One region of the Streptomyces cyanogenus genome, then DNA from elsewhere that is predicted to be linked to it. Evidence: predicted binding sites of a transcription regulator. Region 1 holds the regulator's gene; each other region holds the start of a gene.
The links. The regulator HrcA, encoded in region 1, represses chaperone genes, less so after heat shock. The targets are predictions, from matches to a motif close to TTNGCACTCNGNNNNNCNGAGTGCNAA.
Positions count from the first base shown of each region.

Region 2: the regulator HrcA is predicted to act here: its motif matches at 2,426-2,452, upstream of groES (co-chaperone GroES).
Region 3: the regulator HrcA is predicted to act here: its motif matches at 6,973-6,999, upstream of groL (chaperonin GroEL).

Region 1 covers NZ_CP071839.1:3,108,825-3,119,098, reverse strand. The annotation lists gene S1361_RS14010 (MBL fold metallo-hydrolase) at 1-580, opposite strand, end outside; gene hrcA (heat-inducible transcriptional repressor HrcA) at 744-1,760, shown strand; gene dnaJ (molecular chaperone DnaJ) at 1,761-2,897, shown strand; gene S1361_RS13995 (nitronate monooxygenase) at 2,998-4,086, shown strand; gene S1361_RS13990 (16S rRNA (uracil(1498)-N(3))-methyltransferase) at 4,083-4,832, shown strand; gene S1361_RS13985 (VOC family protein) at 4,849-5,241, shown strand; gene S1361_RS13980 (hypothetical protein) at 5,401-5,922, shown strand; gene S1361_RS13975 (S41 family peptidase) at 5,970-9,212, shown strand; gene S1361_RS13970 (histidine triad nucleotide-binding protein) at 9,309-9,662, shown strand; gene S1361_RS13965 (ribonuclease Z) at 9,669-10,274, shown strand, end outside.
Region 2 covers NZ_CP071839.1:5,249,231-5,259,504, forward strand. The annotation lists gene S1361_RS23775 (class I SAM-dependent methyltransferase) at 1-531, opposite strand, end outside; gene S1361_RS23780 (polysaccharide deacetylase family protein) at 623-1,543, shown strand; gene S1361_RS23785 (polysaccharide deacetylase family protein) at 1,540-2,352, shown strand; gene groES (co-chaperone GroES) at 2,601-2,909, shown strand; gene groL (chaperonin GroEL) at 3,028-4,656, shown strand; gene S1361_RS23800 (ester cyclase) at 4,771-5,478, opposite strand; gene S1361_RS23805 (SDR family NAD(P)-dependent oxidoreductase) at 5,553-6,326, opposite strand; gene S1361_RS23810 (MOSC domain-containing protein) at 6,401-7,069, opposite strand; gene S1361_RS23815 (LysR family transcriptional regulator) at 7,150-8,058, shown strand; gene S1361_RS23820 (WhiB family transcriptional regulator) at 8,150-8,479, opposite strand; gene S1361_RS23825 (response regulator transcription factor) at 8,861-9,472, shown strand.
Region 3 covers NZ_CP071839.1:4,069,085-4,079,358, forward strand. The annotation lists gene S1361_RS18235 (NADH:flavin oxidoreductase) at 1-873, opposite strand, end outside; gene S1361_RS18240 (transglycosylase domain-containing protein) at 1,013-2,710, opposite strand; gene S1361_RS18245 (sigma factor-like helix-turn-helix DNA-binding protein) at 2,707-3,771, opposite strand; gene S1361_RS18250 (SigE family RNA polymerase sigma factor) at 3,940-4,455, shown strand; gene S1361_RS18255 (hypothetical protein) at 4,445-5,095, shown strand; gene groL (chaperonin GroEL) at 5,187-6,809, opposite strand; gene S1361_RS18265 (cold-shock protein) at 7,109-7,312, opposite strand; gene S1361_RS18270 (ubiquitin-like small modifier protein 1) at 7,755-8,030, opposite strand; gene thrC (threonine synthase) at 8,027-9,310, opposite strand; SAM riboswitch class I at 9,328-9,470, opposite strand; gene S1361_RS18280 (glucosyl-3-phosphoglycerate synthase) at 9,626-10,274, shown strand, end outside.

The sequences.
Region 1 (10,274 bases):
ACGGGACCGCGTCCGGGCCCGCCTGCGGCTCGCCGGACTCCTCCACCAGGTCGCCGCAGAAGACCACCTCCGGATCCCCCGGCACCAGGACCGCGAGGTCGTACGCGGTGTGGCCGGGGCCCACGTTGGCCAGCAGCGCCTGCCGGCCGCCGCCGAGGTCGAGGGTCCACTCGCCGGAGACCAGGTGGCCGGGCGGGACGAGCGCGTCCACCGCCTCGTCCGCGTCCGCCACCGGCAGCCCGTTCCTGATCGCGTCCAGGCGCAGCTCCGCGCGCTCGTGCGACAGCGCCGCGTCCAGGCCCACCGCCGCGTACACCTCGGCCCCGGCGAACGCGGCCGCGCCGAACACGTGGTCGAAATGGGGGTGGGTGAGCGCGAGATGGGTCACACGGCCGCCCGCCAGTTCCTCGGCCTGCGCGCGCAGCCGGGCCCCCTCCGCCAGGCTCGACCCGGCGTCCACGAGGAGCGCCGTGTCCTCCCCGAGGACCAGCCCCGCCGTGCAGTCCCAGCCGGGCAGCCGGCACCGCCCCACCCCGGCGGTCAGCCGTTCCCAGCCCAGCTCTTCCCAAGTCACGCTCATAGCGGCGACGCTAGCGGTACGAACCGGTACCGCGGCCCGACCTTGCCCAGTGTGTACCCGACAGCCGTACACTGGGCCGGGGGAACGTTGGCACTCGCATGCGAAGAGTGCCAGGCCGACGACCCGAAGGGACGAGGGGACGACATGCTGGAGGTGCGCGCGAATGCTGAGTGAACGCAGGCTTCAGGTACTGCGCGCCATCGTCCAGGACTATGTCGGCACCGAGGAGCCGGTCGGGTCGAAGGCCCTGACCGAGCGGCACAACCTCGGGGTCTCCCCGGCGACCGTCCGCAACGACATGGCGGCCCTGGAGGACGAGGGGTACATCGCCCAGCCGCACACCAGCGCGGGGCGGATCCCCACGGACAAGGGCTACCGGCTCTTCGTGGACAAGCTCGCGGGCGTGAAGCCGATGACCGCGCCCGAGCGGCGGGCCATCCAGAACTTCCTGGAGGGCGCCGTCGACCTGGACGACGTCGTGGCGCGGACGGTGCGGCTGCTGGCGCAGCTGACCCGGCAGGTCGCCGTCGTGCAGTACCCGTCGCTGACCCGGTCCACGGTCCGGCACGTGGAGCTGCTCTCGATGGCTCCCGCGCGCGTGATGCTCGTGCTGATCACGGACACCGGCCGGGTCGAGCAGCGTATGGTCGACTGCCCGGCGCCGTTCGGCGAGGCCTCGCTCGCGGACCTCAGGGCGCGGCTCAACAGCCGGGTCGCGGGCCGCCGGTTCACCGATGTGCCGAAGCTGGTCGAGGACCTGCCGGAGGCCTTCGAGCCGGAGGACCGCGGTACGGTCTCCACGGTGCTCTCCACTCTGCTGGAGACACTGGTGGAGGAGAACGAGGAGCGGCTGATGATCGGCGGTACCGCCAATCTCACCCGCTTCGTGCATGACTTCCCCCTCACGATCCGGCCCGTCCTGGAGGCCCTGGAGGAGCAGGTCGTGCTCCTCAAGCTCCTCGGCGAGGCGAAGGATCCGGGCGTGACCGTGCGCATCGGCCACGAGAACGCCCACGAGGGACTCAACTCCACCTCCGTCGTGTCGGTCGGCTACGGTTCGGGCGGCGAGGCGGTTGCCAAGCTCGGCGTGGTCGGACCGACCCGCATGGACTACCCGGGAACGATGGGAGCGGTACGCGCAGTGGCACGGTACGTCGGACAGATCCTGGCGGAGTCGTAAGTGGCCACGGACTACTACGCCGTTCTCGGCGTGCGCCGCGACGCGTCGCAGGATGAGATCAAGAAGGCGTTCCGCCGGCTCGCGCGCGAGCTGCACCCGGACGTCAACCCCGACCCGAAGACCCAGGAGCGGTTCAAGGAGATCAACGCCGCTTACGAGGTGCTGTCGGACCCGCAGAAGAAGCAGGTCTACGACCTCGGCGGCGACCCGCTCTCCCAGTCGGGCGGCGCGGGCGCGGGCGGCTTCGGCGCGGGCGGCTTCGGCAACTTCTCCGACATCATGGACGCGTTCTTCGGCACGGCGTCGCAGCGCGGGCCGCGCTCGCGCACCCGGCGCGGCCAGGACGCGATGATCCGGATCGAGGTCGAGCTGGGCGAGGCGGCCTTCGGGACGACCAAGGACATCCAGGTCGACACCGCGGTCGTCTGCAACACCTGCAACGGTGAGGGCGCGGCTCCCGGCACGTCCGCGCAGACGTGTGACATGTGCCGCGGCCGCGGTGAGGTCTCCCAGGTCACCCGGTCCTTCCTGGGCCAGGTCATGACCTCGCGGCCCTGCCCGCAGTGCCAGGGCTTCGGAACGGTCGTGCCCACGCCGTGCCCGGAGTGCGCCGGCGACGGCCGGGTCCGCTCCCGCCGCACGCTCACCGTGAAGATCCCGGCCGGTGTCGACAACGGCACCCGGATCCAGCTCGCCGGCGAGGGCGAGGTCGGCCCCGGCGGTGGTCCGGCCGGCGACCTGTACGTCGAGATCCACGAGCTGCCGCACCCGATGTTCCAGCGGCGCGGTGACGACCTGCACTGCACGGTCACGATCCCGATGACGGCGGCGGCCCTCGGCACGAAGGTGCCGCTGGAGACGCTGGACGGCATGGAGGAGGTCGACATCCGGCCCGGTACCCAGTCCGGCCAGTCGATCCCGCTGCACAACCGGGGCGTCACGCATCTGCGCGGCGGCGGCCGGGGTGACCTGATCGTGCACGTCGAGGTGACCACGCCGACCAAGCTGGACCCCGAGCAGGAGCGACTGCTGCGCGAGCTGGCCAAGCTCCGCGGCGAGGAGCGCCCGCAGGGCCAGTTCCAGCCGGGCCAGCAGGGGCTGTTCTCGCGGCTGAAGGACGCCTTCAACGGGCGCTGAGGACGGGCGTACGGGGGGCTCCGGCCCCCTCTATGCCAGTGGCCTATGCCGGGGGAAGCCCGGATTCGGACTTGTTCGGAGGACGTGACAACATGCCGTCATGTCCTCCCCGCTGACCGATCTCTTCCCCCACCCGATCGTGCAGGCCCCCATGGCGGGCGGTGTCTCCCTCCCGCAGCTCGCCGCCGCCGTCTCCGAGGCCGGTGGCCTCGGGTTCCTCGCCGCCGGGTACAAGACCGCCGACGGCATGTACCAGGAGATCAAGCAGCTGCGCGGGCTCACGAACCGGCCCTTCGGCGTGAACGTGTGCATGCCGCAGCCCGAGCACGGTGAGTCCGGCGCGGTGGAGGTGTACGCGCACCAGCTGGCCGGCGAGGCCTCCTGGTACGAGACCGAGCTGGGCGACCCGGACAGCGGCCGGGACGACGGCTACGACGCCAAGCTCGCCGTCCTCCTCGACAACCCGGTGCCGGTGGTCTCCTTCCACTTCGGCGTGCCGAGCCGGGAGGTGTTCGACACCTTCCGCCGGGCGGGAACCCTCACCCTGGTCACCGCCACCACCGTCGAGGAGGCCCGCGCGGTGGAGCGGGCCGGCGCGGACGCGGTGATCGCCCAGGGTGTGGAGGCCGGCGGACACCAGGGCACCCACCGGGACCTCCCGGAGAACGACGGTTCCGGCATCGGACTGCTGTCGCTGGTCGCGCAGATCCGGGAGGCCGTACGCATCCCGGTCGTCGCCGCCGGCGGCATCATGTGCGGCAGCCAGATCGCCGCCGTCCTCGCGGCGGGCGCGAGCGCCGCCCAGCTGGGCACCGCCTTCCTCGCCACCCCCGAGTCCGGCGCGCACGCCCTGCACAAGCAGGCGCTGACCAACCCCCTGTTCGCGCGCACCGAGCTGACCCGCGCCTTCACCGGCCGCCCGGCCCGCGGGCTGGTCAACCGCTTCGTGCGCGAGCACGGCCCGTACGCCCCCGCCGCCTATCCGGAGGTCCACCACCTGACCTCGCCGCTGCGCAAGGCCGCCGCCAAGGCCGGGGACGCGCAGGGCATGGCGCTGTGGGCGGGGCAGGGCCACCGGATGGCCCGGGAGCTGCCGGCCGGACGGCTGGTGGAGGTGCTGGCGGCCGAACTCGCCGAGGCAGGGACAGCGTTGTCGGACCTGCCGCTGCCCGGAGGTGACCCGCGATGACCGCGCCCGTCTTCGTCGTCGACCAGCTCGGAGAACTCGACCGCTTCGGGCCGGAGTTCGTGCTCGACGGCCCCGAGGGACGGCACGCCGTGTCCGTGAAGCGACTGCGGCCGGGCGAGGACGTGGTCCTCACCGACGGGCACGGACGCTGGGCGGAGGGCGTCGTCAAGGCCGCCGAGGGCAAGGACCGGCTGGTCGTCACGGACCTGGAGCCCGTGCACGAGGAGCCGCCGGCCAGCCCGCGCATCACCGTCGTCCAGGCGCTGCCGAAGGGCGACCGCGGCGAACTGGCCGTCGAGACGATGACCGAGGTCGGCGTCGACGCGATCGTGCCCTGGCAGGCGTCCCGCTGCATCACCCAGTGGAAGGGCGAGCGCGGTCTGAAAGCCCTCGGCAAGTGGCGGGCCACCGCCCGCGAGGCCGGCAAGCAGTCCCGCCGGGTCCGTTTCCCCGACGTCGCGGACGCGGCGACGACCAGGCAGGTGGGCGCGCTGCTCGCCCGGGCGGACTTCGCCGCGGTGCTCCACGAGAGCGGTGACGCACGCCTGGCCACCGCCGAACTGCCCGCCGAGGGCGAGATCGTGCTGGTCGTCGGCCCCGAAGGCGGTGTCTCGCCGGAGGAGTTGGCGCTCTTCGCCGAGGCGGGCGCGCAGCCCTACGTCCTCGGTCCCACCGTCCTGCGCACCTCCACCGCCGGCACCGCCGCCGCGGCCCTGCTGCTGGGCCGTACCGGCCGCTGGTCCTGAACCCCTGGGGGACACCTTGGAACTCGCCCAAGTCCGGCTGCTGGTCACCGACTTCGCCGCCTGCTACCAGTTCTACGCCGAGGTTCTCGGCCTCAAGCCGCAGTCCGGGGCGACCCGGGGCCCGTACGAGAAGTTCAGCCCGCACACCGGCTCCGCCGGGATCGCTCTGCAGGACCGCGCGATGATGGCCGAGGTCCTGGCCGAGCTGGGCGACACCGCCACCGGCCACCGTTCCCTGGTCGTCCTGCGCGTCGACGACCTCGACGCCTACTGCGCCGGCATCACCGCCCGTGGCGCGGTCCTGCTGCACGGCCCGGCCCCCATGACCGACCGCATGCGCGTGGCCCACCTCAAGGACCCGGAGGGCAACCTGGTCGAACTCCAGGAGTGGCTGCTGCTGCGCGGCTGACGCCCGCCGCCGGGGGTGACGCGAGGTCACCCGCCGTCGTGCGCCGCTCGGCCGTGGCTGGTCGCGCAGCTCCCCGCGCCCCTTCGGGGGCGCCTCCGAACGAGTGAGTGGCCGTATGCGGTCTTCCGTGCGGTCCGGCCCGGTGGCACGCTGCCCCGTATGGGCGTATCGAGGCGGGTGCGGCGCGGGACGCGAGCGGTGGCCGTGGCGGGGCTCGTCGCTGCGGGTGCGGGTGCCGTCGTGGCGTGTCAGCCGGGCGGGCTCGGGTCCGCGACCGTCGCCTACACCACCGACCGGACGGCGACCGCCGCGCTGGAGCACCGGCACGTGAACGTCGACTGGCTGAGCTGCACCGGACACCAGGGGGACGACGGCACGCACGGCACCTCGCCGGCGCCGTCCGAGAGCACCGTCGTCTCCGTCGACTGCCAGGGCCAGACCGATGACGGGCGGAAGATCGTCGTCACCGGGCTGGTGACCAAGGCCGTCGACGGCGCCTGTGTGCGCGGTGACCTGACGGCCAAGGTCGGCGGCAGACAGGTGTTCCGTGTCGCCGGGCTCGGCAACTGCTCGGCGAAGCCCGGACCGACGTACCGCGCGCCGACCGGGGGACAGCCCGAGCCGGACGTGACCGTCACCGTCACCGTCACGCGGACCGTCTGGCCCGTGCAGGGCAAGTGATCCGAAAGCGGGAGCGGCGCCCACCCGTCGCTGCGTAGAGTGACGGCGTGACTCAGGGTGCTTCGACGGGAACCACGGAAACCGGAACGTCCGCCTACCTCCGATTCCCCCATCTGCACGGCGACTTGGTGACCTTCGTCGCCGAGGACGACGTGTGGCTCGCGCCGCTGGACGGCGGCCGGGCCTGGCGGGTCAGCGCCGACAACACGCCGGTGACCCGGCCCCGGATATCGCCGGACGGACGGCACCTCGCCTGGACCTCCACCCGGGACGGCGCCCCCGAGGTGCATGTCGCCCCGGTCGACGGGGGCCCCGCCAAGCGGCTGACGTACTGGGGCAACCGCCGTACCGAGGCGCTCGGCTGGACCCCCGACGGGCGGGTGCTCGCGCTCGGCGCGCACGGCCGGCCCAGCTCCCGGCAGAGCTGGGCGCACGCCGTCCCGCTGGACGGCGGACCGGCCGAGACCCTGCCGTACGGCCCGGTCGGCGATGTGGCTCTCGGACCGGCCACCGTGCTGCTGTCCGCGCCGATGGGCCGCGAGGCCGCCCACTGGAAGCGCTACCGGGGCGGCACGGCGGGCAAGTTGTGGATCGACCGGGACGGCAGCGGCGCCTTCGTCCGGCTGCACGAGGACATCGCCGGGAACATCGAGTGCCCGGTGTGGGCGGGGGACCGGATCTGCTTCCTCTCCGACCACGAGGGCACCGGCGCGCTCTACTCCTCCCTCCCCGACGGCTCCGACCTGCGCCGGCACACCCCACCGGGGGACACCGAGAGCGGGGGAGGCTTCTACGCCCGGCACGCGGCCGGCGACGGAACCCGCGTCGTCTACGGCTCGGCCGGTGAACTCTGGCTGCTGGACGGCCTGGAGGAGGGGGCCGAGCCCCGCCGGCTCGACGTGCGGCTGGGCGGCCCGCGGATCGATCTGCGGCCCCGCCCCGTGAACGCCGCCCACTGGTTCGACGCGGCGTCCCCCGACCACACCGCGCGGGGCAGCGCCGTCTGCGTGCGCGGCGGGATCCACTGGGTCACCCACCGCTCCGGCCCCGCCCGCGCCCTGGCCGCCAGCCCCGGCGTGCGCGCCCGGATGCCGCGCGCCTTCCGGGCCGAGGGCGAGGAGTGGGTGGTGTGGGTGACGGACGCCGAGGGCGAGGACGCCCTGGAGTTCGCGCCCGCGACCGGCACCGTGCCCGGCGCCCCGCCGCGCCGGCTCGCCGCCGGACAGCTCGGCCGGGTCCTGGAGCTGGCCATGGCCCCCGACGGCAGCCGGGCCGCCGTGGCCGCGCACGACGGCAGACTGCTCCTGGTCGAACGCGAGACCGGCGAGGTCCGCGAGGTCGACCGCAGCGACGACGGCGAGGTCTTCGGCCTCGCCTTCTCGCCCGACTCCGCCTGGCTCGCCTGGGCCCACCCCGGCCCCCGCCCGCTCTCCCAGCTGCGCATCGCCCACACCACCGACCTGTCGGTCACCGAGGCGACCCCGCTGCGCTTCCAGGACTACGCGCCCGCCTTCACCCTCGACGGCAAACACCTCGCGTTCCTCTCCAACCGGGCCTTCGACCCGGTCTACGACGAGCACGCCTTCGACCTCGCGTTCGTGGTCGGCGCCCGCCCGCACCTGATCACCCTGGCCGCCACCACCCCCTCGCCGTTCGGCCCGCAGCGCCACGGCCGCCCGTTCGAGGCCCCCGACAAGGACGAGACCCCCGACAGCGAGGGCACCCCGGCCACCCGGATCGACCTCGAAGGGCTCGCCGACCGGATCGTGCCCTTCCCGGTGGAGGCCGGCCGCTACTCCACCCTGCGGGCCGCCAAGGACGGCGTCCTCTGGCTGCGCCACCCCGTGGAGGGCGTCCTCGGCGCCTCCCGCGCGCACCCCGAGGACCCCGAGCCGCACAGCGAGCTGGAACGCTACGACCTGGCCCAGCACCGCCTGGAGCACCTCGCCTCCACCGCCGACCACTTCGAGGTCAGCGGCGACGGCAAACGCGTCCTGCTGTGGAGCGACGGCCGCCTGCGGGTCGTCCCCGGCGACCGCCGCACCGGCACCGAGGACGACGGCGACACCAGCGTCACCGTCGACCTCGCCCGCGTCCGGCAGACCGTCGACCCGGCCGCCGAGTGGCGGCAGATGTACGACGAGACCGGCCGGCTCATGCGTGACCACTTCTGGCGGCCCGACCTCGGCGGCGCCGACTGGACCGGCGTCCTGGACCGCTACCGCCCGCTGCTCGGCCGGCTCGCCACCCACAGCGACCTGGTCGACCTGCTCTGGGAGCTGCACGGCGAACTCGGCACCTCGCACGCCTACGTCATCCCGCGCGGCGGTTCCGGCGGCCCCCGGCAGGGCCTGCTCGGCGCCGACATCTCCCGTCACCAGGACGGCAGTTGGCGCATCGACCGCATCCTCCCGTCGGAGACCTCCGACCCGGACGCCCGCTCCCCGCTCGCCGCGCCCGGGGTCGCGGTCCGCCCCGGGGACGCGATCATCGCGGTCGCCGGCCATCCCGTGGACCCGGTGACGGGCCCCGGTCCGCTGCTCGTGGGCACCGCGGGCCACCCCGTCGAACTGACCGTCTCCCCGGCCGGCGGCGGCGAGCCCCGCCACACCGTCGTCGTCCCCATCGCCGACGAGGAACCCCTGCGCTACCACGCCTGGGTGGCCGACCGCCGCGCCCACGTCCACGCGGCCTCCGCCGGCCGCCTCGGCTACCTCCACGTCCCCGACATGCAGGCCCCCGGCTGGGCCCAGATCCACCGCGATCTGCGCGTGGAGGTGGCCCGCGAGGGTCTCGTGGTCGACGTGCGGGAGAACCGCGGCGGTCACACCTCCCAGCTCGTGGTCGAGAAGCTGGCCCGCCGGATCATCGGCTGGGACATCCCGCGCGGCATGCGCCCCACCAGCTATCCCCTCGACGCGCCGCGCGGCCCGGTCGTCGCCGTCGCCAACGAGTTCTCCGGCTCCGACGGCGACATCGTCAACGCGGCCATCAAGGCCCTCGGCATCGGCCCGGTCGTCGGCACCCGCACCTGGGGCGGAGTCATCGGCATCGACAGCCGTTACCACCTGGTCGACGGCACCCTGGTCACCCAGCCGAAGTACGCGATGTGGCTGGAGGGGGTCGGGTGGGACGTGGAGAACCACGGGGTGGACCCCGACGTGGAGGTCGTACAGACCCCTCAGGACTGGGCGGAGGGCCGGGACGCCCAACTGGACGAGGCCATCAGGATCGCGCTGGAGGCACTGGAGACCAGCCCCGCGAAAACACCGCCGGGTCTGCCGACCTGAGGGGCGCGGGGAACGGCGTGAGCAACCACGTACGCCCGGCACCCGAGCGACTACCATGCGAACCGTATTGATCATCGGTGAAAGCGAGCGCAGCGTATGGCCGGAGAGCCGCAGAACGACTGCCTGTTCTGCAAGATCGTCACGGGCGAGGTCCCGGCGACGATCGTCCGCGAGACCGAGACGACCGTGGCCTTCCGGGACATAAACCCCCAGGCCCCGACCCACATCCTGGTGATCCCCAAGGCGCACTACGAGAACGCGGCGGAGCTCGCCGCGGGCGCCCCGCAGCTGGCAGCCGACGTGCTCGCCGAGACGAAGGCCGTCGCCGACGAGGAGAAGCTCGACAGCTACCGCCTCGTCTTCAACACGGGCAGCGGCGCCGGCCAGACCGTCTGGCACGCCCACGCCCACGTCCTGGGCGGCCGCGGCCTCCAGTGGCCCCCCGGGTGAACAACCGTGTCCGTACGTGAACTGGTGGTCCTCGGCACCGCCAGCCAGGTGCCCACCCGGCACCGCAACCACAACGGCTACCTGCTGCGGTGGGACGGCGAGGGCATCCTGTTCGACCCCGGCGAGGGCACGCAGCGGCAGATGCTGCGCGCCGGGGTCGCCGCCCACGACCTGAACCGGATCTGCGTCACGCACTTCCACGGCGACCACTCCCTCGGCCTCGCGGGAGTCATCCAGCGGATCAACCTGGACCGGGTGCCGCACGAGGTCACCGCGCACTACCCGCGCTCCGGTCAGCGCTTCTTCGACCGCCTGCGCTACGCGACCGCCTACCGGGAGACGGTCGGCCTCACCGAGGCCCCGGTCGCCGCCGACGGCATCCTCGCGGTGACCCGGTCGTACACGCTGGAGGTCCGCAGGCTCTCGCACCCCGTCGAGTCCTACGGCTACCGGCTCATCGAACCCGACGGCCGCCGCATGCTGCCCGACCGGCTCGCCGCGCACGGCGTCACGGGCCCGGACGTGGGCCGCCTCCAGCGCGACGGCCGGCTCGGGGAGGTGACCCTGGAGGACGTCAGCGAGGTGCGGCGCGGGCAGCGGTTCGCGTTCGTC
Region 2 (10,274 bases), 2.1 Mb from region 1:
CACCCGGCCGCGTCCGCCCCGGCGCGCCGGGTCCACGAACACCGCGTCGTACCCGGCGGTGTCCACCTCCGTGACGTCGGCCTCGCGCACCTCGATCAGGCCCGCAAGCCCCAGCGCCTCGGCGTTCGCCCGGGCCACCGCCACCGTGACCGGGTCCCGGTCCACGGCCAGCACCCGGATCCCGGCCCGCGCCATCGCGATCGCGTCCCCGCCGATCCCGCAGCACAGGTCGGCGACGGAGGCCACGCCCAGCTCCCGCAGCCGCCCGGCCCGGTAGGCCGCCACGCTCGCCCGGGTCGACTGCTCGACCCCGTGCGGCGTGAAGAACATCCGGCCGGCGTCCTCGGCCCCGAACTTGGCCACCGCCCGCTGCCGCAGCCGGGCCTGGCCGAGCGCGGCCGAGACCAGTTCGGCCGGGTGGTCGCGGCGCAGCCGGGTGGCCACGGCAAGTTCCTGCGCGGGCTCGGTGTCCCGCACCTCGTCGAGGAGGGCGCGGCCTTCGGGGCTGAGGAGCAGAGCGAGGTCGTTCACCGGGTCATTGTGGGCCAGTCGGTGGATGGTGCGCCCGACGGCGGCGGTGTCGGCCGGGATCGGGGGCCGGGTCCTGGGAGGATCCGGCACCATGCGAGCAGTAGTACAAAATGACAAAAAGCGGGCGCGGCTCGCCGTGAGCACCTCCCGGAAGACGGCCGTGGGCTCCGCGGCCCTCACGCTGGCCGCCGCCGCCCTCCTGTCCGGCTGCGCCGGCGGCGCCGAACCCGCCACCGGCCACGGCGGCCCCGCCCGCGCCCCGGACCCGCAGGCCCGGGCGGCCGCCGAACAGGCCCGGCTGGCCGCCGCCGCCCGGCGCTGGGGCCTGGACCGCGTCCCGCTCACGCCCCCCGCACCACCGGCCAGGAAGCCGAAGATCACCCCCCGGGACGGCTTCGAGGTGGACGGGCAGGAGGAGGAGGACCTCCCGCCGGTCTTCACCGCGGTCCCCACCAAGCAGCGGGTCGTCTTCCTCACCATCGACGACGGCGCCGAGAAGGACCCGGCCTTCCTGCGCATGATGAGCGAGCTGAAGGTGCCGTACTCGGCCTTCCTCAGCAACTACCTCGTCAAGGACGACTACGGCTACTTCCGCCGGATGCAGGCCCAGGGCGTGACCCTCAACAACCACACCCTCACCCACCCCTACCTGCCCGGCCTTTCCTACGAGGAGCAGAAGGACGAGATCTGCGGCATGCAGGCCGTCATGAAGCGGGAGTTCGGCCGGGCGCCCACCGTGTTCCGGCCGCCGTACGGCAACTACAACGGCGACACCCTGCGCGCCGCCAAGGCCTGCGGGATCAGGTACGCGCCCATCTGGGACGAGGAGGTCTTCGTCGACCACTGGGAGTACCGCGACTGGGACCGCAGCCTGCACCCCGGCGACATCGTCCTCACCCACTTCCGCGGCCGGGACGACTGGGACGGCACGATGGTGGACGACATGCGCCGTTTCCTGAACAAGGTCACGCGCGAGGGCTACGCCGTGGCCCGCCTGGAGGACTACCTGTGAGGCGCCTGCGGGGCCCGGCCGCGGTCCTCGCCCCGGCCCTGCTCCTGGCGGGCTGCGCCCAGTCCGTCGACCCCATCGAACGCCTCGGCAAGAAGGCCGCCGAAGGGGTACGCCCACACGCCACCGCGCCCGGCCCCGGCTACCGGCACTGGGGCCTGACCCGGCCGCTCGCCCGCTCCCCGGTGCACCCGGCCCGTCCGCTCGCCGAGCACCCGGGGGTCCCCGTCCTGCCCCCGGTGGTCGACCACGTCCGCACCCGCGACCCGGTCGTCTTCCTCACCTACGACGACGGCTCCGAACGCGACCCCCGCTTCGTCGACATGGTGCGCGACCTCCGGCTGCCGGTCACCCTCTTCCTCACCGACAGCGTCGCCGCCCCCGGCTACGGCCACTTCGCCCGCCTGCACGCGCTCGGCGCCGGCATCGAGAACCACACCCTCGACCACCGGGCGCCGGCCGGACTGCCGTACGCCGGCCAGCGCGCCGAGATCTGCGGCCAGCAGACTCGCCTGCGCACCCGCCTCGGCGTCACCCCGCGCCTCTTCCGCCCGCCCTACGGCTCCTACGACCGCACCACCCGGCGCGCCGCGGCCGGCTGCGGCATCTCCGCCCTCGTCCTCTGGCGCGCCGCCCTCACCCCGGCCGGCCTCGCCTACACCCACGGCCCCCGCCACCTGCGCCCCGGCGACATCGTCCTGGTGGGCCCGGACGAGTCGACGGGCCCCTCCCTGCGCAAGCGCACGGTCGACGTGCTGAGGAAGGCACAGGAGGAGGGCCTGACGGTGGGGCGCCTGGAGGACTACCTCTGAGCGCCGGCCCGGCGCACACGACGCCGCCGGGGCGCCCGCGCACGCCGTTCACGGCCGACGCGCCGCACCGCGATTGGCACTCCGCTTGACCGAGTGCTAATCCCGGTCATAGTCTCGGCTCTGGCACTCCCCCCTGGAGAGTGCCAGACAAACGCGACGGGCAGGTCCGGCACCCGCGACGACGGATCGACCTGGTCGCCACCTCAGACAGTTAACCCCGTGAGATCTCCGAAGGGGGAGGTCGGATCGTGACGACCGCCAGCTCCAAGGTTGCCATCAAGCCGCTCGAGGACCGCATCGTGGTCCAGCCGCTGGACGCCGAGCAGACCACGGCCTCTGGCCTGGTCATCCCGGACACCGCGAAGGAGAAGCCCCAGGAGGGCGCCGTCCTCGCCGTGGGCCCGGGCCGGTTCGAGAACGGCGAGCGTCTGCCGCTCGACGTCAAGGTCGGCGACGTCGTCCTCTACAGCAAGTACGGCGGCACCGAGGTGAAGTACAACGGCGACGAGTACCTCGTCCTCTCGGCTCGCGACGTCCTCGCGATCATCGAGAAGTAATCACCTCAAGCGACTCTCCGCTTTGAGCTGCGCCCCTGGCCCCCGCGACCGATAAGAAGCCGGGCGCCCGGGGCGCAGCGTCTTTTCACCCACAGATTTCGAGAGGGCTCCCGCTGTCATGGCGAAGATCCTGAAGTTCGACGAGGACGCCCGTCGCGCCCTTGAGCGCGGCGTCAACAAGCTTGCCGACACGGTCAAGGTGACGATCGGCCCCAAGGGCCGCAACGTCGTCATCGACAAGAAGTTCGGCGCTCCGACCATCACCAACGACGGTGTCACGATCGCCCGCGAGGTCGAGATCGAGGACCCGTACGAGAACCTCGGCGCCCAGCTGGTGAAGGAGGTGGCGACCAAGACCAACGACATCGCTGGTGACGGCACCACCACCGCCACGGTCCTCGCCCAGGCGCTGGTCCGCGAGGGTCTGAAGAACGTCGCCGCCGGTGCCTCCCCGGCCGCCCTGAAGAAGGGCATCGACGCCGCGGTCAAGGCCGTCTCCGACGACCTGCTGGCCTCCGCCCGCCCGATCGACGAGAAGTCCGACATCGCCGCCGTCGCCGCGCTGTCCGCCCAGGACCAGCAGGTCGGCGAGCTGATCGCCGAGGCGATGGACAAGGTCGGCAAGGACGGTGTCATCACCGTCGAGGAGTCGAACACCTTCGGTCTGGAGCTGGACTTCACCGAGGGCATGGCCTTCGACAAGGGCTACCTGTCGCCGTACTTCGTGACGGACCAGGAGCGCATGGAGGCCGTCCTGGAGGACCCGTACATCCTCATCCACCAGGGCAAGATCTCCGCCATCGCGGACCTGCTGCCGCTGCTGGAGAAGGTCATCCAGGCCGGCTCCTCCAAGCCGCTGCTGATCATCGCCGAGGACGTCGAGGGCGAGGCCCTGTCGACCCTGGTCGTCAACAAGATCCGCGGCACCTTCAACGCCGTCGCGGTGAAGGCCCCCGGCTTCGGCGACCGCCGCAAGGCGATGCTGCAGGACATGGCCGTCCTCACCGGCGCCACCGTCATCTCCGAGGAGGTCGGCCTCAAGCTCGACCAGGTCGGTACCGACGTGCTCGGCTCCGCCCGCCGCGTCACCGTCACCAAGGACGACACCACGATCGTCGACGGCGCCGGCAAGTCCGAGGACGTGCAGGGCCGCGTCGCCCAGATCAAGGCCGAGATCGAGAACACCGACTCCGACTGGGACCGCGAGAAGCTCCAGGAGCGCCTCGCGAAGCTGGCCGGCGGCGTGTGCGTGATCAAGGTCGGCGCCGCCACCGAGGTGGAGCTGAAGGAGAAGAAGCACCGTCTGGAGGACGCCATCTCCGCGACCCGCGCCGCGGTCGAGGAGGGCATCGTCTCCGGTGGTGGCTCCGCCCTGGTCCACTCCTCCAAGGTCCTCGAGGGCAACCTCGACAAGACCGGCGACGAGGCCACCGGTGTCACGGTCGTCCGCAACGCCGTGGTCGAGCCGCTGCGCTGGATCGGCGAGAACGCCGGCCAGGAGGGCTACGTCATCGTGTCCAAGGTCAAGGACCTGGACAAGGGGCAGGGCTACAACGCCGCCACCGGCGAGTACGGCGACCTGATCAAGGCCGGCGTCATCGACCCGGTCAAGGTCACCCGCTCCGCTCTGGAGAACGCCGCCTCCATCGCCTCCCTGCTGCTCACGACCGAGACCCTGGTCGTCGAGAAGAAGGAAGAGGAGCCGGAGGCCGCGGGCCACGGCCACAGCCACGGCCACGCCCACTGAGCGACCCACGCCTGAGCGAAGGCCCGGCACCCCGGACGGGGAGCCGGGCCTTCGCCCTGTCCACTGCGCCAACGCGTCCGGCGCGGTCCAGTGCTCCCACGCGTCCGGCGCGGTCTACTGCTCCAGCTCGTCCAGCGCGCCGAGCTGCTGCATCAGCCCCAGCTGGTCGTGCTGCCACCAGGTCTCGGCGATCTTGCCGTTGTCCGCGAACCGGAACAGCGTCATCCCGGTCATGGTGACCTGCCTGCCGGTGGGTGCGATCCCCAGGAAGTCGCCCTTGTGCGTCGCGTCCCATGTCCACCGCGCGCAGGCCCGCTCGCCCTGGGCGATCACGTCCGCCACCGTGAACGCGAAGTCGAAGGCGCCGCGCCACATCCGGAACTCGGCGCGGGCGTTGTCCAGGCCGATGGTGTCCTGCGGGTTCGCCGGGTCGTGGCTGTGGATGTCCTCGTCCAGCAGGTCGTTGAGCGGCGGCAGCTCGCCCGCGGTCGCGAGCGCCTCGAAGAACCGCCGCACGGTGGCCACCATCAGGTTCTCGTCCCGTACGACGTCCAGATCGATGAACGTCGGCATCTCGTCGCACAGCGCGACCATCTCCCGGAAGATCCGGTCGGTCTCCGGGAGGTTCGAGTTCCGCATCGCCTCCTCGTACGACGGGAACTCCACCATCTCCACGATGTGCGACGCGTCCGAGCGGTCCGTGCCGACCACCGCGTGCGTCGCCGTCCGCTTCCCCTTGGTCTGCTCGACCCAGTCGTCGATGAGCCGGTTCATCTCGTCCAGCCGGCTCGTCCTGCACTCGATGAGCTGTACGAACGTCATGGCGCCGCCTCCGGCCCCCCTGGTCCGGTACCGTCCCGCCCATCTTCCCACCGGGACGGCAGCGCCACCCCTCGCTACTGCGGCCCGTACTTACGCCCCGTCCGGGAACTGATCCCGCCGAGCAGCCCGCGCGGGGTCACCTTCACCAGCCCCATCAGTGCCTTGTACCGGGGATCCGGAATGGACAGCGTCTTGCCGCGCGCGAGATCGGCCAGGGCCGCCGCGACCAGCTTGTCGGCGTCCAGCCACATCCAGCCGGGGATGTTGTCCGTGCCCATCCCGGCCCGCTGGTGGAACTCGGTGCGCACGAATCCCGGGCACAGCGCCATCAGCCGGACCCCGCTGCCGGCCAGGTCCTTCGCCGCGCCCTGGGTGAACTGCACGACCCACGCCTTGGACGCGCCGTACGTGCCGCGCGGGACGAACGCGGCCACCGAGGCGACGTTCACCACCCCGCCCCGGCCGCGCTCGCGCATCGCCTCGGCCGCCGCCGACGTCAGCCGGAGCACCGCCTCGCAGTGCACCTTGAGCATCCGCAGCTCGTCCGCCATCGCGACGTCCAGATAGCGGCCCTTGTTGCCGAAGCCGGCATTGTTGATCAGCAGGTCGACCGGGTTCCTCCGGTCGCCGAGCCGGTCGGCGACCGCCTCGATGCCCTTGTCCTCGGACAGGTCGGCGGTCAGCACCTCCACCTCGATGCCGTGCCGGTCGTGCAGTTCCGTCGCCTGCTCGCGCAGCCGCTTGGTGTCCCGGGCCACCAGGACGAGGTCGTGCCCGTCCGCCGCCAGCCGGCGCGCGAACGCGGCACCGATCCCCGCGGTCGATCCCGTAATCAGAGACGTTGTCATGGCCCAAGGGTAGTGACCGGGGCCGGCCCACCGCCGTCCGCGCGCGCCGTGCCCGGTGTCCTGCCGACGGGAACTCAGGCCCCGTGCTCGGAGACGTACTTCCGGGCCTTCGCCAGGGTCTCCGTGTGCAGCGCCGCGCCCGCCGCGAGCAGCCGGGGCAGCAGATGCCGCTCGGTGGTGACCGCGCGGAACTGCATCGCCGCCGTCACCCCGTGGTCCGGCCGGTGCACGATCTCGACCGGATCGCCCGCCCGGATCTCGCCCGGCTCGATCACCCGGAGGTAGGCACCCGTTGCGCCCTTCTGCGTGAACCTCCTGACCCAGCCGCGCTCGCCCAGATGGCCCTGGAAGGTGGCGCACGGAATGCGGCCGGAGGTCACCTCCAGCACCACGGTGGAACCGATCCGCCAGCGCTCTCCGACCAGCGCCCCGGAGACGTCCAGACCGTCCGTCGTGAGGTTCTCGCCGAAGCAGCCATTGGCCAACGATCTGCCGAGTTCCTGCTCCCAGGCGTCGAGGTCCTCGCGGGCGTACGCGTACACGGCCTGGTCATCCCCGCCGTGGTAGCGCGTGTCGCACACCGCGTCCCCGGTGAGCCCGCTCGCGCCGACGCCCCTGGGACCGGGCGCCGACACCCGCACCGGTCCGCCGGCGGGACGCTTGTCGATGCCGGTCAGGCCCTTCGGCTGGCTGGTGTACGCGACCTGCCGGGGGCTGCCCAGATTGACGGAAAGAAGCCTCATGCACGCACGGTAGGCGATCGAGGCCCAAAGTGTCGACGCAGTATCGGAGCTCGCACCCAAGGCTGTCTTATGCTCAAGAGGTGATCGAGGCCCGTCATCTCCGCGTCCTGCGCGCCGTCGCCACCACCGGCTCCTTCTCCGCGGCGGGGCGCCAGCTGGGCTGCACCCAGCCGGCCGTCAGCCAGCAGATGAAGGCGCTGGAGGCCTCGGTCGGCACCCCGCTGCTGGTCCGCACCGGCCGCGAGATGCGCCTCACCCAGGCCGGCGAGGCCTTGGTCCGGCACGCCTCCGGCATCCTCGCGGGGCTCACCGCGGCCGAGGAGGAGGTCGCCGCCATCGCCGGGCTGCGCGCGGGCCGGGTCCGGCTGGTCTCCTTCCCCAGCGGCAGCTCCACCCTGGTGCCCACCGCCCTGGCCGCCCTGCGCGCGGCCCATCCCGGCACCCGGGTCTCCCTGGAGGAGGCCGAGCCGCCGCGGTCCGTCGAACTGCTCCGCGAAGGCGACTGCGACCTGGCCCTGGCCTTCAGGTACGAGGGCGCGGCGGTCGCCGAGGACTGGGACGACCTCGTCGTACGCCCCCTGCTGACCGACCGCCTGGTCGCCCTGGTGCCCGAACGGCACCGGCTCGCGCGCGCGGAGGCCGTCGCGATCGGGGAGCTGGCCCAGGAGCCCTGGATCGCGGGCTGTCCGCGCTGCCGCGGCCAGCTGATCGAGGTGTGCGAGGGGGCCGGGTTCACGCCGCGCATCGACTTCGCCACCGACGACTACCCGGCCGTGGTCGGCCTGGTCGGAGCGGGCCTCGGCGTCGCCGTACTGCCCCAGCTGGCCGTGGAGTCGGTACGGCCCCGGGGCGTGCGCACGGTACGGCTGGAACCGGCGGTACGGCGGGAGATCGTCGCCCTCACCCTGCCGGACCTGGCACAGGTACCGGCCGTGTCGGCGACGCTGGAGCAACTGGCCCGGGCGGCACGTCCGGCCGGGCGCGGCTAGGGGCTGCTGCGGTGAGGGGTCACGCGGAGCGAGTCACGGGCACGCGCGCGCGTGCCCGGTCGTGGTTCCGAATGGATGAAGAAACGTTCCTTCAATGATCCGAGGCGGTCTCCCCACTGGTGGTCGACGCCGCCACCAGGCGGTTGCGCGCCCGCCCCATCAACTCCTCACGCTCGTCCTCGGTCAGCCCGCCCCAGACTCCGTACGGCTCGCGCACCGCCAGTGCGTGCGCCGCGCACTCCGCACGGACCGGGCACCTCATGCAGACCTCTTTGGCCGAGTTCTCGCGAGCGCTCCGAGCCGCCCCGCGCTCGCCCTCCGGGTGGAAGAAGAGCGAGCTGTCCACCCCGCGGCAGGCAGCGAGCAGCTGCCAGTCCCACAGGTCCGCGTTCGGTCCGGGAAGGCGGGAGAAATCTGCCATTACGTGACCCCTTGTCGCCGTTCTGGGCGGATACGGTGCCAACGACCGTACATCTCCGGTCTAAGGAGATGAAAATATGACTCATTGCGAATCTAGCTCCGGACACTGCGAAACGGGAAGAAAAGGGGCCAAATGGGGCATAGGTTGTGATGAAAAGTTGAGAGTCCGTCGGGCATGTCTGCACCGTGTCGACCCCCTCACGTAGAGTGCCGAAGACGGCACGCGGCCCCGTAACTCTTTCGAGTGACCGTCGTTGAGAGTGCGGAGGCGGTTGAAAACACAAGCGCTCGGGCAGGCGTCCGAGACGGTCGACCGCACAGGTGACGATTCCGTACCAGCCTGGAGGCTCAAGGTGACGCGCATCAGCTGCGGAGGGCGGTCATGACATCCGTCCTCGTCTGCGACGACTCCCCGCTTGCCCGAGAAGCGCTGCGCCGCGCGGTCGCGACCGTGCCCGGTGTCGAGCGTGTGACGACGGCGGCCAACGGCGAGGAAGTCCTCCGCCGCTGGGGCGCCGACCGCTCCGACCTCATTCTGATGGACGTGCGCATGCCCGGCCTGGGCGGCGTCGAGACCGTGCGCCGGCTGCTGTCGGCCGACCCCGGCGCGCGCATCATCATGCTCACCGTTGCCGAGGACCTCGACGGTGTGGCCCTCGCGGTCGCCGCCGGCGCGCGGGGCTACCTGCACAAGGACGCCTCGCGCGCGGAGCTGCGCGCCACGGTGACGCAGGCCCTCGCCGACCCGACCTGGCGGCTCGCCCCGCGCCGACTGCGCTCGGCCGAGATGGGCGCCGCGCCCACGCTCACCGCGCGCGAGATCCAGGTCCTGGAGGGGATGAGCCACGGCCGCTCGAACGCCGAGATCGGCCGTGAGCTGTTCCTCTCCGAGGACACCGTCAAGACCCACGCCCGGCGCCTGTTCAAGAAGCTCGGCGCCTCCGACCGGGCCCACGCGGTGGCCCTCGGCTTCCGCTGGGGACTGGTCCGGTAACCGGTGCCAGGCCCTGCGGGCCGCCCGGCACCGGTCACCACCCGGTTCCGCTCCCGCACGCGGCATCCACACGGCCGGCCGACCGACGTGCCGACGGCCGTCCGGCCGGCAGGCGGCTCGCCGAGAGGTGAGCGGTGCGCGGGTGGTTCGCCGATGCGTGTGCGGTCGGCGGTCGGCTTGCCGAGGGATGACTGGTGGATGGCCTGGCGGACGGTCGGTTCGCCGGCTGCCGGCTCGCCGACGGCTGATCTGCCGGCGGCTCGGCTTGCCCGAGCCGGTCCGGTGGGCGGGTGGACCGGTGGTCCGGCGCTCGCGTGTGGCGCCGTCGGGGAGGCCCGGGGCGGCCGGGAGATGCCGTACGTCCTTCATGGCGGTGCGCTCGCCGGCATCCGTCGGGGGCTCGTGCGCTCCTCCGTTCGCGGTGCGTCACCCCCCGGTGCTCGTGCGCTCCATGGCAGTGCCCGGGCGGGTGCCTCAGGCCCTGGCCCGCGGTGGCCGAAAGAAGCGCCGTGCTCGCGTCCTGACAGGGGCGGGTGAGGCATGCCTCGGAGCGCCCGGAGGCGGCCTCGGCGTGCTGCGGGCGACGGGGCGGTCGGGTCCCTGCCCGGACCTGCGGCCGGCCCGGACGTAGGACACCGCCGTACACACCTGCCTGCGAGGGCGTCGAACCGGTGTTCCGCCGGTACGCGTCAGCGCTTCTCAGTACACGCCGCGCTCCGGTGACGCCCAGGGGTGCACACCTCGCTCGGGGGGCGTCCGGAGGTGCGCCCCCGCGTATGCCGGCGTCCGGAGGTGCGCGCCG
Region 3 (10,274 bases), 960 kb from region 1:
CTTCTTCGTCCAGCCGGCCAGGTTCAGGTCGGAGCCGTCGAACTCGGGCAGCCAGTAGCGGCGCGTGGAGGCGTGGAAGACGTCGACACCGGCCGCGGCGAGCGGGGTGAGCAGGGCCTCCAGCTCCTCGGGGGTCTCGGCGAGCCGGGCGGTGTAGTCCTGCTGCTTCCACTGCGAGTAGCGGAAGATGACCGGGAACTCGGGCGAGACCGCCGCGCGCACGGCGGCCACGATCTCGGCGGAGAACTGGGTGCGGGCCACCAGGTCGCCGCCGTAGGCGTCCGTACGACGGTTGGTGCCGGACCACAGGAACTGGTCGAGCAGGTAGCCGTGCGCGCCGTGGATCTCCACGCCGTCGAAGCCGATGCGCTCGGCGGCGGCAGCGGCCTCGGCGAACGCGGCGATGACGTCGTCCACGTCCTGCTGGGTCATGGCCTTGCCGGTGGGCTCGGCACCGGCGGTCTCCAGGCCGGAGGGGCCGACGGCGGGAGCGTCCGGGTAGGGGGCGTCACCCTGCTTGCGGACCATGCCGATGTGCCACAGCTGCGGGACGATCCGGCCGCCGGCCGCGTGCACGTCCTCGGCGACCTTCGCCCAGCCCGCCAGCTGCTCCTCGCCGTGGAACCGCGGGACGCGGTCGCTCTGACCGGCCGACGCGTGGCCGACGTAGGTGCCCTCGGTGACGATGAGGCCGACGCCGGCGGCGGCGCGGCGGGCGTAGTACGAGCGGACGTCCTCGCCGGGGACGCCGCCCGGGGAGAACATGCGGGTCATCGGCGCCATCACGATCCGGTTGGGAACGGTGAGACCGTTGAGCGCGATCGGGCGGGACAGGATCTGGGCCGCTCGGGAGGCGGGCGTCGTGGCGGTCACGTGGGGGCTCCTCGTGGATGGCGGATTAAACCGGTCGGTATGTGAGCACGCATTGTTGCAGCTTCTTAAGTAATCACCTATGCGCTGCCCCACATTCCGCCCCACGGGAATCCATTGCGTGGCGCCGCTCACACTCCGATCACCTCAAGCGGCCCCAGAGCTGGGTCGCCGTCTGTTCCGTGAACCCTGTCGGTGAGGGATCCGTCGGCAGCTGCGCAGGCACCGTCGTGTCCTTCTTCCTGCCCGGCTTGTCGGCGAAGAGGGTGACGGTCAGGGTGAGCCGGGCGTCGTAGGCGACGGTCCACACCGTGCGACGGGTGATGCCGCCGCCCGCTCCCGCCGTGAACAGGCTCGCCGGAGGGCCTGCGACCGGGGTGGCCCCGGCACCGGCCTGTACCGGCGTGGCCGCCGCGCGGGCCGCCTGCCCGGGCAGGACCCGGTGGCGGTCGGGATGCGCGGAGTAGACGGTGCGGCCGTCGCGGGTGATGCGGGCGACGGTGTACGGCGCGGCGTACATGCCGTCGGCCGCGACCGCCGCGTACGCCGACGTGAGCCTCAGCGGAGTGGGCGCGGCCGTCTTCGCAAACCCGGTCAGCGGCGCCCCGAACGGCATCCTCTCCAGCGGCGTCATCACCGTACCCGCCTCCACCGCCCCGCTCACCGCGTCGTTGAAGGGTTGCCGGGCGTAGTCCGACCCCCCGTACAGCACCCGCACCGCACCGTCGCCGGGCTCCATGCCCACGACGGCGGTGTGCAGCCGTACCCCCTTGCCTGCCGTCCGCCCCTTGACCAGTTCCGCCGTGGAGACCTGCAGGGGGAGGTCGAAGGTGGTGCGCACGGTGTAGCCGCCGCGCGCCAGTTGGTCCTCGCTGATGCCGAGCCGGTCGGCGGCCTCTTTCGCCGCGACGTCGATCAGGTACTGCCGCTGCCCGTCGGTCGCCCCCGGCGGATAGAACCGGAACGCCGGGAAGCGGGCCCCGGAGCGCTGCTTCGCCGTGATGTCCCCGCTCGACGCCATGGCGTCCAGCACCCACTCCCAGCGCTTCTGGAGTGTCGCCGTGACCTTCGGGTCCGAGCCGGCCTTCTCGTAGTAGGAGGGGAGGTTGATGATGGCGGCCAGGGCCGCACCCTGGGAGACCGTGAGGTTCCTGGTGTCGACGTCGAAGTAGTTGCGCGCGGCCGACTGGATGCCGGCGGCGCCCCGGCCGAAGTACACGGTGTTGAGGTAGCCCTCCAGGATCTCGTCCTTGGAGCGCGTGCGGTCCAGCTTGACCGCGATCAGCGCCTCGCGCGCCTTGCGTGACAGGGTCTGCTCGGGGCTGAGCAGCGCGTTCTTGACGTACTGCTGGGTGATGGTGGAGCCGCCCTGCCGTTCGCCGCCGGTCAGCGCCGCCGCGACGGCACGGACGAGGGCCTTCGGGGAGACGCCGGAGTCGGTCCGGAAGGAACGGTTCTCTGCGGCGATCACCGCGTTCTGCACATACCGCGGGACCTGCGACAGCGGCACTTCCTGACGGTCGACCGGACCGCGGCGGCCCAGGTAGGCGCCCTTCTCGTCGAGGAAGACGGTGCTCTGGACGACCGTGTCCGGATGCGGCTCGGGAATGACGGTGAGCTTGTACGCGACGACGACCGCCCCGCACAGCAGGGCGAGCAGGAGAAGGAAGGCGCCCAGCAGGTGACGCGCGATACGGCCCCGGTTGCGGCGCAGACGGACGCGGAACGGGACGCGCCGCGACCTCGCGCGTGCGCGCGCCTTCTCGGGCGCCTTCCGCGGTTCCTCCCTGGGCTTCTCCTCGGGCCTCTCCCTGGGTTCCTCCTTGAGCTCCGGGGTCATGCCGACCACCCCCCGCTCCGCAGCCGTGCCACGACGGCGCCGGCGGCGTCGTACACCCTGACGCCCTCACCGCCCCGGGTCTTCTCCATGCCCTCGACGATGAGCGCCTTGGTGTCCTGTGCGGACAGCGACGTGGTCGCGTACCAGACCCCCCAGCCGGGGCTGCCCGCCAGGGTGAGTACCTTGGCGGCGACCTGACGGTGACCGGTGCTCAGCTCGACGCGTCCCGGGTCCCCGGTGACGCCGTAGTACAGGCCGGACAGGAAGTACCTGCCCTCGACCGGCTCCGCCTGCAGGGACACCCCCGGCTCGTGGCGCGAGTAGGCGTCCAACCCGCGGAACCGATCGGCCTGTTGCGGCGTTGACCAGTGACTGCCGTCCGCGGTCAGCCACATCTCCACGCCGGGCGCCGCCTGCACCCGCTCCCCGGGCGCCACGATCCGCACGGAACCCACCACCCGACTGCCCGCCGTACCGGACGACTCACCGTGGCCGCTCCCGGCGACCCGGCCGACGGCGAGGGAGCCCCCGGCCACCAGCACCACCGCGCAGGCACCGGCGGTCACCGCGGCCCGGCGCCGCCGCCTCGCCCGCCCCCGTGCGATCACCGCGTCCAGCGGGAGCGGGCCGGGAACCACGTCACCGGCCACGGCGGCGTAGGCCTCGCGCAACCGCTGTTCGTCACCCCCGGCCGCCTTCGTCCCACGCCTGGCGACGTGGCGCACCGCGCCCTTGGAGATGCCGAGCAGCTGACCGATCTGCGCGTCCGGCAGCCCCTCGCCGTACCGCAGCACCAGCACGGCCCGCTGCCGGGCGGCACGGCCCACGAGCGGCCACGGCCGCCGCAGCCGGCTCCGCACGAGGTGACGCCGTACGTGGAAGTCGACGTCGTTGCGCGGAACGCGGCGCCAGCGCGCGTACACCCGTACCAGCGTCCTCCGTGCCAGTTCCTCCGCCTCGGGCAGGTCCTCGGTGAGCAACCGCGCGGTGACGAGGAGCCGGGGCCAGCAGGCGCGCGCGCAGGCAGCGAAGTCGTCATGGATCCGGGCACCCGTCCGCATCGTCTTCTCCTTCGGTCACGTGTGTTTCGATGTACGCCGCGCCTGCGGCCCACGGGACCTGTACGCACGGGCGGGACAGGCGGGTTGCACGGGAAACGCAAGACACAGAAAGAAAGCAGAGAGACCCGGTAAGACTCAGCAAGACGCGGCAAGACTCCGGCGGAGGGCATGACCGAGGACGAGTTCGACGCTTTCTACGCGGCGGCCTTCCCCCGCCTGACCGGGCAGCTCTACGCCTTCACCGGAGACCACGGCGAGGCCCAGGACGTGGTGCAGGAGGCGTTCGTGCGCGCCTGGGACCGGCGGAAGTCCTTCCTGGCCGACAGCGCCCCCGAGGCCTGGATCCGCACGGTCGCCGTACGGCTGGCGGTCAGCCGCTGGCGGCGCGCCAGGCGCTGGCTGGAACTGATGCGACGGCACACGCCGCCCGAGTCGACTCCCGGCCCCGGCCCCGAACACACCGCCCTGGTGGCAGCGTTGCGCCAATTGCCCCAGGCGCAGCGGTTGGCGATCGTCCTGCACCATCTGTGCGACTTGAGTGTCGAGCAGGTAGCCTCCGAGACCGGCGCGCCCGTGGGTACGGTCAAGGCCCGGCTGTCCCGGGGCCGGGCGGCACTGGCGAGGCAGCTGGGCACGGACGAGGCCGATGAGCCGGTACGGAAGGAGGGCGGCCGTGTCGGATGACCTCGTCCCGGACGACCTGACCACCGCACTCCGCGAGTTGGCGACGGCGAACGAGAGACCGCCGGCCCTCGGCGCTCCCGGGATCCGCCGCCGCGCCGTCCGCCGGAACCGCCGCCGTCGCACGGCCCTCGTCCTCGGCGCGGGCGCCGCGGCCCTCGCCCTGGCGGCCTTCGCACTGGCGCTGAATCCGGGCGACGGCACTCCGGCCCACCGCCAGGCCCCGGCGGCCACCGCTCCCCGGCTCCCGGCGTCCCCCACGCCCACGCCCACCCCCACCCCTCTCACGTCCCCGGTCACCGGCACGGTGGACGTCGAGAGGCGGGTCCTGACCGTCGACGGCCGGGTCATGCGCATCACCTCGGGCTACCCGACCCGCCCCTCCGCCGGCCTGCTGACCGTCGCCGCGAAACTCGACCTCACACGGGACACGGCCTACGGACTCACCAAGTCCGCCTGCAAGGTGGCCGAACCGTACGTGGTCGAGCTGCGTGGCACCGACAGGTCCAGCCTCTACGTCGGCTCACTCGCCTGCGGCCCCCGCGGCGCCTGGATCGGCCTCGACACGAAGAACGCCGTATGGCTCTACAACAGGCTGAGGCCGGGCGACACGCTGTCGGTGGCGGTCACGCCGAGGACCTAGCCTTCGGCAAACGCCCGAGGGCGGCACCCCCAGCCACCAGCTGGGAGTGCCGCCCTCGGTCCGAAGGACAGGCGATCAACCGTCAGGTCGATCAGAAGTCCATGTCACCGCCCGGCATGCCGCCGCCGGCCGGCGCGGCGGCCTTCTCCGGCTTGTCGGCGATGACGGCCTCGGTGGTGAGGAACAGCGCGGCGATGGAGGCGGCGTTCTGCAGGGCAGAACGGGTCACCTTCGCCGGGTCGATGATGCCCTCGGCGACCAGGTCGACGTACTCGCCGGTCGCGGCGTTCAGGCCGTGGCCCGGGGTCAGGTTGCGCACCTTCTCCACCACGACACCGCCCTCGAGGCCGGCGTTGACGGCGATCTGCTTCAGCGGGGCCTCGAGCGCGATGCGCACGGCGTTGGCGCCGGTCGCCTCGTCACCCTCCAGCTCCAGCTTCTCGAAGACCTGGGAGGCCTGCAGCAGGGCCACGCCACCACCGGCGACGATGCCCTCCTCGACGGCCGCCTTCGCGTTGCGGACGGCGTCCTCGATGCGGTGCTTGCGCTCCTTGAGCTCCACCTCGGTGGCGGCACCGGCCTTGATGACGGCCACGCCGCCCGCGAGCTTCGCCAGGCGCTCCTGGAGCTTCTCGCGGTCGTAGTCGGAGTCGCTGTTCTCGATCTCGGCGCGGATCTGGTTGACGCGGCCGTTGACCTGCTCGGAGGAGCCGGCACCGTCGACGATGGTGGTCTCGTCCTTGGTGATGACGACCTTGCGGGCGCGGCCCAGGAGGTCCAGGGTCGCGTTCTCCAGCTTGAGGCCGACCTCCTCGGAGATGACCTCGCCGCCGGTGAGGATGGCGATGTCGCCGAGCATGGCCTTGCGGCGGTCGCCGAAGCCCGGGGCCTTGACGGCGACGGACTTGAAGGTGCCGCGGATCTTGTTGACGACCAGGGTCGACAGGGCCTCGCCCTCGACGTCCTCGGCGATGATCAGCAGCGGCTTGCCCGACTGCATGACCTTCTCCAGGAGCGGGAGCAGGTCCTTGACCGAGGAGATCTTGGAGTTGGCGATGAGGATGTACGGGTCCTCCAGCACCGCCTCCATGCGCTCCATGTCGGTCGCGAAGTAGGCGGAGATGTAGCCCTTGTCGAAGCGCATGCCCTCGGTGAGCTCGAGCTCCAGGCCGAAGGTGTTGCTCTCCTCGACGGTGATGACGCCTTCCTTGCCGACCTTGTCCATCGCCTCGGCGATCAGCTCGCCGATCTGGGTGTCGGCGGCGGAGATGGACGCGGTGGAGGCGATCTGCTCCTTGGTCTCGACGTCCTTCGCCTGCTCCAGCAGGGCGGCGGAGACGGCCTCGACGGCCTTCTCGATACCGCGCTTCAGGGCCATCGGGTTGGCACCGGCGGCGACGTTGCGCAGGCCTTCCTTGACCAGGGCCTGGGCGAGCACGGTCGCGGTGGTCGTACCGTCACCGGCGACGTCGTCCGTCTTCTTGGCGACTTCCTTGACCAGCTCGGCGCCGATCTTCTCGTACGGGTCCTCGAGCTCGATCTCCTTGGCGATGGAGACACCATCGTTGGTGATCGTGGGGGCGCCCCACTTCTTCTCGAGGACGACGTTGCGGCCCTTGGGGCCGAGCGTCACCTTCACGGCGTCCGCGAGCTGGTTCATGCCGCGCTCGAGGCCGCGCCGCGCCTCCTCGTCGAACGCGATGATCTTGGCCATGTGAAGTGGTCCCTCCAGGACTGGGGGTGATTCCTTCGGACCGCGCCCGCGCCCGCGACGGACGGCTCGCCGGCCTCGTGGTTCCTTGCCCCACCCGGCCCGCGGGCCTCACCGACCCGGTCCTTCACTGTCACTCTCACCTTCAGAGTGCTAACGCCAATGATTAGCACTCGGCATGGTCGAGTGCAAGCGCCTGCACGGGTACGGGCCCCGCGTCAGCCGCCCGCGAACAGTGGAACCCGGGGACGGCGAAGGGCCCGCACCCTCTGCGAGGTGCGGGCCCTTCGGACAAGAAACGTTCAGGCGGTGACGCGAACCATGTCGGCCTGCGGGCCCTTCTGGCCCTGCGAGATCTCGAACTCGACCCGCTGGCCCTCTTCCAGGGTGCGGTAGCCGTCCATCTGAATCGCGCTGTAGTGGACGAAGACGTCCGCACCACCGTCGACCGCGATGAAGCCGTACCCCTTCTCCGCGTTGAACCACTTGACGGTGCCCTGAGCCATGCCTAACTCCCCTATTACTGGCCCTTGCACAGATCCACACTTCGCGGACCCGGGTCAGACCTCACCCCCCATTGGCCGGGGGCGTGCGCCGGAACGCGTCGACCGCGGCTGAATGTATCTGTCCAACTGCCGTCTGCAACAGGTCAATCGGACGAGAATTCTGGACGCGGGAGGTCCGGAAAGTGGTGAGAATTCACCTGGATTCAGGGCAAGTCGGGCCCCACAAAAGCCGCAGAGAACCCGCACACTTTGGCTACTTCTTGTCGGGCCACTCGGCATGATTACAGGGCCGCCGACCTGGGGGCCGAGACCGTGTTCCCCAACTCTACCGCGCTCAATCACGCAGAATTGCCCCCTCCGTTTCTCTTACGGAGGGGGCAATCCGATGAACAATCGGTAACCGATGTTACCGAAGGTAATGGAGAGCCGGCCGGCGGGCCGGTCAGCCTCCGGCCACCGCCGGGATGATGGACACACCGGCACCGTCGGGGGTCGCCGTGTCCAGGCCCTGCTCGAACCGGACGTCGTCGTCGTTGACGTACACGTTGACGAACCGGCGCAGCTTCCCCTGGTCGTCCAGCACCCGGGCCGCGATCCCGGTGTGGTTCTTCTCCAGGTCGGCGATGACCTCGCCGAGCGTCGCCCCCTCGGCGGCGACCTCGGCCTGCCCACCGGTGTAGGTGCGCAGGATGGTGGGGATGCGAACGGTCACGCTCATGCGAGGCCAGCCTCTCGGAAGGAGTCCAGGGTCGGGCGGATGGTGGCGGTGACGCCGGTCCCGGCCACCGCGTCCAGGGTCTTCAGGCCGTCGCCGGTGTTGAGGACGACCGTGGTCTTCGCCGGGTCCAGCACCCCCGCCTCCAGCAGCTTGCGGGTGACGCCGACGGTCACGCCGCCCGCCGTCTCCGCGAAGATGCCCTCGGTCCGCGCCAGCAGCTTGATCGCGTCCACGATCTGCTCGTCCGTCACGTCCTCCACGGCACCGCCGGTGCGGCGCGCGACGTCCAGGACGTACGGCCCGTCGGCCGGGTTGCCGATGGCCAGGGACTTGGCGATGGTGTCCGGCTTCTGCGGACGGACCACGTCGTGGCCGGCCTTGAAGGCGGTGGAGACCGGGGAGCAGCCCTCGGCCTGGGCGCCGAAGATCTTGTAGGGCCGGTCCTCGACCAGCCCCAGCCTGATCAGCTCCTGCAGGCCCTTGTCGATCTTCGTGAGCTGGGAGCCGGAGGCGATCGGGACCACGATCTGGTCGGGCAGCCGCCAGCCGAGCTGCTCGCAGATCTCGTACGCCAGGGTCTTGGAGCCCTCCGCGTAGTAGGGCCGCAGGTTGACGTTGACGAAGCCCCAGCCCTCGCCGGCCGGGTCGCCGATCAGCTCCGAGCAGAAGCGGTTCACGTCGTCGTAGTTGCCCTCGATGCCGACGAGCTCGCCGCCGTAGACCGCGGCCATGACGACCTTGCCCTGCTCCAGGTCGTGCGGGATGAACACGCAGGAGCGGAAGCCGGCCCGGGCGGCGGCTGCGCCGACGGCGCCGGCCAGGTTGCCGGTGGAGGAGCAGGAGAGCGTGGTGAAGCCGAAGGCGCGGGCGGCCTCCAGGGCCTGGGCGACGACCCGGTCCTTGAAGGAGTGGGTCGGGTTCCCGGAGTCGTCCTTCACGTACAGACCGCCGGTCACGCCCAGTTCGCGCGCCAGGTTGTCGGCCTTGACGAGCTCGGTCCAGCCGGGGTTGAGGTTGGGCTTGCCGGCGACGTCCGCCGGGACGGGCAGCAGCGGCGCGTACCGCCAGATGTTCGCGGGGCCGGCCTCGATGCGCCGGCGCAGTTCCTCGGTGTCGTAGGCGGAGAAGTCGTAGGCGATCTCGAGCGGGCCGAAGCACTCCTCACAGGCGAAGACCGGACCGAGCGGGACGCGGTGACCGCACTCGCGACAGCTCAGGGCGGCGGCGGGGCCGAGGTCGACGGTGGTTTCGCTGGAGGTTGCAACTGTCTGCACAGCCATGGAGGCGAGGCCCTTTCTCCTCATCTTCCTCACGACGCATCTCGCCGTGAGACGGATTTGGCACCTTCCCTAGCCGGGAGCCTCGCTGCGAAGACGAGAGCCGGCTGGAGGGTTGCCGGGGCTTCATCGGGCCGTGTCCCTCTGCCCCTCTGGATGAGCGGTATTCGGTTGTGGACGCTCGTGACCCCCGACATGCGATGGTCATCGGCGTTGTTCAAGACTGTAACCGAAGGCCAGGACAGTTGAGATAGTCGTCCGAACCGCGAGATGGATCACACGGTGACGTGTGGTCGTGACAGTGAGGAGCCGCCGACCGTGCTGGAAGAAGTCGAGCGCTGGCTGAGCACCCGCTCCTGGTCCGTGGCCGACCGACCGCTGCACCAGGTCCTGGCCGCCAAACAGCGCACGGGCCGGACGATCAGCGTCGTCCTGCCCGCTCTCAACGAGGAGGAGACGGTCGGCGAGATCGTCGCGGTGATCCGGCACGACCTCGTGGACCAGGTCCCGCTCGTCGACGAGATCGTGGTCGTCGACTCCGGCTCCACCGACCGCACCTCCGAGGTCGCCGCGCGCGCGGGCGCCCGGGTCGTCCACCGCGACGACATCCTGCCGCGCATACCCGCCGTCCCCGGCAAGGGCGAGGTGCTGTGGCGCTCGCTGCTGGTGACCAGCGGCGACATCGTCTGCTTCGTCGACGCGGATCTGAAGGAGTTCTCCTCCGACTTCGTCACCGGGACCGTCGGCCCGCTGCTCACCGAACCGGACGTCGACCTGGTCAAGGGCATGTACGACCGTCCGCTCGGCGGCACGGCCGGGCAGGGCGGCCGGGTCACCGAACTCATGGCCCGCCCGCTGCTGAACATGCACTGGCCGCAGCTGGCCGGGTTCGTGCAGCCGCTGGGCGGCGAGTACGCGGCCCGCCGCTCCCTGCTGGAACAGCTGCCGTTCCCCGTGGGCTACGGCG